2 regions of the Moraxella sp. CTOTU46711 genome follow, and region 2 is predicted to be linked to the other one. Evidence: predicted binding sites of a transcription regulator. Region 2 holds the regulator's gene; the other holds the start of a gene.
The links. Region 2 encodes PhoB, which activates phosphate uptake and scavenging genes when phosphate is short. Its sites were predicted from a motif close to TGTCATNAANCTGTCATAA; they were not measured.
Positions count from the first base shown of each region.

Region 1 (3,207 bases), 260 kb from region 2:
TCAAAGTTGAGATGATAGTTAAATTCGTGCATGACTCAAAAACTCAGTCAGCGTGGCAAAGTCATCAAAGGTTTGGGTCGGATGATAGTCACGAATATCCTGCCCATAGTTATAGCCATACGATAACCCAAGCGTATCCATGCCCGCATTTTGCCCTGCCAAAATATCATTTTTGGAATCACCAATCATATAGCTTTGAGCGATGCTAAAGCCCAGTTTGTCACAGACGTGAAATAGTGGCATCGGGTCAGGTTTTTTGGCAGGCAAGCTATCGCCACCCAAAATATAAGCAAAAAGAGCTTGCCAACCCAATTTTTCGACAATCGCCGGAACAAAATCAATGGGTTTATTGGTGGCAATTGCGAGGGTATAGCCTTGCTCTTTAAGCTCACGCAACCCTTCGCTCACCCCTGCGTAGGGCTGGGTTCTGACACAGGTGTTTTGATGGTAGTAGTCAAAAAAGAGGGCAAGCGCCTGATTGGTATCGTTTTCAGTGAGATTGGGGTCAATGGTTTGTGAGCCTGATAAGGCACGTTGCACCAGTACTTTGCCACCATTGCCGACCCAGTTGCGGATGACATCTTCGTTAAAGTTGGCTTTGCCAAGCGTGGTTAGCATCGCATTGACGGCATCCGCCAAATCTGGCACGCTATCAATCAACGTACCGTCCAAGTCAAAAATAAGTAATGATTTTTGAGTGATATTTTCCCCACGGGGTGTGGCGATTGGGGTGTTAAGTGATTCCCTAGACATGGTGTTTCCTATCGTTTTTTCACCAAAGTTGATAGGCTACAGTGTAGCAGAATCACCTAAAAATACCATGCAACCGTCCATTAAAATAACCTAACCCTGACAACCAATTCCGGCTAATAGCAGGTTTGACTAAAAAATGTTAGTTTTCGCCATTGCTCGGTTGATAATCTAGTGAGGCATCGGCGATTTCATGGCTAGCCGAGGGATTCAGCGCGCTGTCCTTTTTGACGCCCAGTTTTTGATAACGCACATCTTCACCAGTAATACAAAAAATCAATTGCTCAGCGATATTACGCGCATGCGCACCAATACGCTCTATCGAACGCAGCACCCATAAAATATCAATGACTTTTGCTACATAGCGACCATCTTCCATGATGTAGGTCATCATCGCACGTGACGCGGATTTATACATCGCATCAATTTCATTATCCTGCTCTATTACTTGGTAAGCGCCTGTTGCATCAAACTTAGCAAAAGCTTCTAGCGCATTTTTTAGCATCATCTGCACAAAATTACCCATTTGATGCGCTTCATGATACCCAATCGGTGATTGACCTTCACGGGTGGCACGGCGCGCCATCTTGGCGATTTTTTTGGCTTCATCACCAATACGCTCAATGTCAGCGCCACATTTGCTCACTGCCATGATTAGGCGTAAGTCGGTAGCAGCAGGTTGACGACGTGCCAATACTTTGACCACCAAATCATCAAGCTGCTGCTCAGTAAAGTTGATTTCTTTGTCACCATCAATGACATCTTCGGCAAGCGCCACATCACTTTTTACCAAAGATTCAATTGCTTTGGTGAGATTAGCTTCTGCCATGCCACCCATTTTTAAAAACAAATTGACCAAGTTTTGTAAATCTTGGTCATAACTTTTTGATAAATGCTCACCAATTAAATTCATATTTCCCTTCCTAACTCATGGATTGTGACTCATGGACTGTGCAAAATTTTTATTAAAAAAGCCGTTAAAGAAAAGCTAACTATAACTAAAAATTACGACAAAATGATGAAAAATACCGAGCCTATCTGCTGATATTGCATCATATAAACCGAACAAAAGACCTAACAAAGATTTCAATGTCATCAAACTTTAACATAACCGTAACAGATTTGACATTTTGTTACATTAATATGGCAACAATTTTTCAGCTTTGGATGATTTAAAACGCGACATATTGGTTGGCGACACCCTAAGCTAATTTCCCATCTTCCCTGACAATCATCTTATTTGTCCATCAAGGAATTATTATGAAACTATCACATTTAATCGTCAGTGTGGCATTCGCTGCTGTAGGCGTACAAGCCAATGCTGTCAACATCACAGGTGCGGGTGCAACCTTCCCACAGCCTGTTTACTCAAAATGGGCAAGCGATTATCAAAAAGCAACAGGCAACCAAGTAAACTATCAAGGTATCGGCTCTTCAGGGGGTATCAAACAAATCCAAGCAAAAACGGTTGATTTTGGTGCCACTGATGCGCCCATGAGCCCAGCAGAGCTAAATGCCAGCGGCTTAATCCAATTCCCCGCAGTCATTGGCGGTATCGTACCTGTAGTCAACATCGCTGGCGTCAAACCCGGTCAATTAAAACTATCGGGCGCCGTCCTTGCTGACATCTATATGGGCAAAATCACTACTTGGAACGATGCACGTATCCAAGCATTAAACCCAGGCGTTGCCCTACCTGCCGCTAAGATTACCACCGTTAACCGCTCAGACGGTTCAGGTACCACTTTCGTATTTACTAACTACCTAAGCCAAGTATCAAGCGATTGGAAATCAAAAGTAGGCGCGGACAAAACCGTTAAATGGCCCAATGCTTCAGCAAGCGTGGGTGGTAAAGGTAACGAAGGCGTATCAAGCAACGTACAACGTGTTGCAAACTCCATCGGTTATGTTGAATACGCTTACGCAAAACAAAACCGTTTAGCTTATACCCAACTTCAAAACCGCGCCGGTAAATTTGTACTACCAGATGATTCAACGTTTGCAGCAGCATCAAACATTAACTGGGCACAATATCCTGGTTTTGCAGTGACTATCACTAACATGCCAGCAGCAAACGCATGGCCAATCTCTGCAGCGACGTTCATCCTTGTACCCCGTACGGGCGGTGCAAAAGCCAAAGAAGCGCTTAAATTCTTTGACTGGGCATTTACTAACGGCAATGCACAAGCAACTGCACTCGACTACGTTCCTCTACCTGCCGGTACTAAAGCTGCGGTTCGTAAAGAATGGACGAAAGTTAAATAGTTATTTGCGTCAGCTTACTACGCAAATTAACCCTGCCAATTGGCGGGGTTTTTTAGCTTAAAATTTTGCCAAAAAAAGCATCATATCAGCTGATTATCTAGCACTTTGACCGTCTCATCGGTCAGATTGCCCGCAGCTTTTTGTAGGTCAATATAGGCATTTAAATAATCAAAATACGCATTAATCAAATCG
Region 1 covers NZ_DALYMP010000002.1:58,492-61,698, reverse strand. The annotation lists gene RTJ53_RS04140 (DUF4385 domain-containing protein) at 1-32, opposite strand, end outside; gene RTJ53_RS04135 (phosphoglycolate phosphatase) at 19-753, opposite strand; gene phoU (phosphate signaling complex protein PhoU) at 893-1,663, opposite strand; gene pstS (phosphate ABC transporter substrate-binding protein PstS) at 2,011-3,015, shown strand; gene RTJ53_RS04120 (TolC family protein) at 3,096-3,207, opposite strand, start outside.
Region 1: a site for PhoB is predicted at 1,841-1,859, ahead of pstS (phosphate ABC transporter substrate-binding protein PstS). Genes of this name have one in related genera too.

Region 2 (3,207 bases):
CATCTGGGTCATCATCAATCTTGCGCGCGCCATCTTTGAGCTCACGGGTAAAAAAATCATTAAAACTGTCATACTGAGAAAAACTACAGCGCGCATATTCCTCTAGCTTGATGCCATACACCGAAGCAAAGGTACGAATAAAGGTTTTTTTCACCATCGGATGACGGCTTTGGGCAAGACGACCTGCGATTTCACTGATTTTTTGTTGTGGGACAAGCGATTGTAACGTCGTAAACAAGGTCATAAGTTACTCGAGATTGGCATTTTAAAGTTGGCTTATTATAATCAAAATCCCCCTTAGAATCACGGTATATTAAACACTGGGCTACGAGTTAAGCGACAAGCTAGCTTTTAAATTAAGCCGCTTACGCTCAAACCAACGGATAGGAAAAATCATGAAAGCAGTACTACAACGGGTGAAATTTGCCAAAGTCGCAGTTAACCAAGCGCCTCACCCACAACAAATCGTCGGCGAGATTGCACACGGCGTACTTGTCTATCTTGGACTTGGGCATGATGATACGCTCGCGATGGGGCAAAAAATGATTGATAAAATCCTTACCTATCGCGTATTTGAAAATGAGCTAGGCAAAATGGATAAAAACGTGCAACAAGTCAATGGCGGGTTACTGTTAGTGTCGCAGTTTACCCTCCTTGCCAATACCCAATCGGGTAGACGTCCTGATTTTAAGCCTGCGATGGCGCCCGACACTGCCAAAGCTTTGTTTGCGCAGATAGTAGCGTATGCCAAGATGCAATATGCAGCCGTGCAAACAGGCGAATTTGGCGCAGATATGCAAGTCAGCAGTTGCAATGATGGTCCGATAAATTTTATTTTTGAACTGTGATGCGACCTGTGTTAAGTATCAAAAATTGAGTGAAACGCCGAATTTCTTACAACACCACAAATAAAAGCCATAAAAACTTATCGTTGTCATTTTTTTGTCATATTCTGAAGTTGTAATATGGGCATTGTAATATTGTTGTCATAAAATTATTTTGACAAACAGTTGCCTATTTTTATCGCTTGAGAAATTTATGAAAAATGAAACTATTTTGGTGGTGGAAGATGAGCCTGCCATTCGAGAAATGATCGTGACCACACTAGAGATGGCAGGATTTGATTGTTTGCAAGCCTCAGAAGTCTCTCAAGCCCATCATTTGGCGGTCGATCATCGTCCCAACCTCATCTTATTAGACTGGATGTTACCCAATGGGCTATCAGGCATTGATTTATGCCGCCGCCTGAAAAAAGATGAAATGCTCTCTGAAATTCCTATCATCATGCTCACTGCCAAAGGTGAAGAAGACAACAAAGTTCAAGGACTTGATGCAGGGGCAGATGACTATATCACCAAGCCGTTTTCCACCCGTGAATTGGTTTCCCGTATCAAAGCGGTATTACGCCGTAGTAGCGCATTGTCAGGCGAAAAACCCATTGACGTAGGCGGCTTGTCGCTAGACCCTGCCAGTCAGCGCGTGAGTGCCAATAACAAAGCGGTGGATATCGGACCAACAGAATATCGGCTACTTGCTTTCTTTATGAGTCATCCCGAGCGGGCTTATACCCGCACCCAGCTGCTTGATCAAGTGTGGGGTGGCAATGTGTATGTCGAAGATCGTACCATTGACGTGCATATCCGCCGCCTGCGTAAAGTGCTTGAGCCATTTGGGTTTGCGGACTACATCCAAACTGTACGTGGCACAGGCTATCGTTTTTCTAATAAAATCGACTAACAATAGCCTGATTAATCGCATTGAAATTTTTGCCAACTTATCCCAACTTCGCTATAGTAAGCTTTTTCAATGGATGCTAGAAAAATTAATATGTGGGCGAGCATTTCACCCGTCGTGACAGCTGGGGTTGCCGGGCTGTTGATTGGCGGGCTATTAGGGTTTTGGGGTTGGGGACTGGCGATAGGGCTTTGCCTGTATCAGCTATATTTTTTATGGTCGATACAACGCTTTAAAGCGTGGTATAACAAAAACCCCGATGAGCCGCCGCCTGCATTTGAGCCCAACCTTAATGTCATCGCCAGCAATATCTACCAAGTCAATCGCCAAGAGAAATTGGCGCATCAGCAAACCGTTTCGCTGGTGCAAAAAGTGCGCGACTCGCTGAGCGCATTGCAAGACTCGATTATACTGATTGATAAAAACGACTGTATCGAATGGTGGAACAACTCTGCTGAGCGGCTTTTTCATTTTAAAGCGCCCGACCAAGGTCGTAATGTGTTGACCATTATTCGCAACCCGCTTTTTCATCAATATTATCACCACATTGAAGACTATCCAGATGGTGTACGTATCCATAGCCCGTCTAATATCGAGCGCTATGTGCAGTGCAAGATTACCAAATTTGGGCAAGAAAAATTACTGCTGATTTATGATGTCACCCGTTTTCAGCACTTAGAACAGATGCGAAAAGACTTTGTGGCAAATGTTTCGCATGAGCTTCGCACGCCGCTTACCGTCATCATGGGGTATGTGGAGACTTTGAGTGAACAGCCTGATTTAGATCCGCGTATTGCTCGCGCGTTTACTCAGATGATGCAGCAAAGTCAGCGCATGAATAATATCATCAATGACTTACTGTTACTATCTCGGCTAGAGAACGATGAAAAGCCCACTGAGCCCAAAGATATTGATATTCCCAAAATGCTGATGCAATTGTTTGACGATGCGCAGATGTACAACAAGTCATACGACCATATGATTCATTTGCATATCGACAGCACGTTACATATTTTGGGTTATGAAGATTATCTGCGAAGTGCGCTCAGTAACCTGATTACCAATGCCATGAAATACACCCCCAAAGGTGGTGAGATTAGTATTAGCTGGCATGAGTATGACGCGGGGGTATGTTTTAGCGTGACCGACAATGGCATTGGTATCGAGCAGCGCCATATTCAGCGCTTAACCGAGCGTTTTTACCGCGTGGACACGGGTCGAAGCCGTGACACAGGGGGAACGGGTTTGGGGCTAGCAATTGTCAAGCATGTCTTGTATCAGCACCATGCCACCCTTGATATCATATCCAAAGTTGGCAAAGGCTCAACCTTCACGGTGACCTTTCCAAAATCTGCCAGTATTCCAACCCAATCCCTTAATCCTGCAAGCCCACAAAGTTAAAATTTACTTGTGGCTGACGCCCTTGCATGATATCAGCAATCGCTTTTGCTGAGCCGTTCGAGTGCGTCCAGC
Region 2 covers NZ_DALYMP010000002.1:315,471-318,677, reverse strand. The annotation lists gene asd (archaetidylserine decarboxylase) at 1-244, opposite strand, end outside; gene dtd (D-aminoacyl-tRNA deacylase) at 396-848, shown strand; gene phoB (phosphate regulon transcriptional regulator PhoB) at 1,039-1,737, shown strand; gene phoR (phosphate regulon sensor histidine kinase PhoR) at 1,828-3,135, shown strand; gene RTJ53_RS05270 (D-amino acid dehydrogenase) at 3,110-3,207, opposite strand, start outside.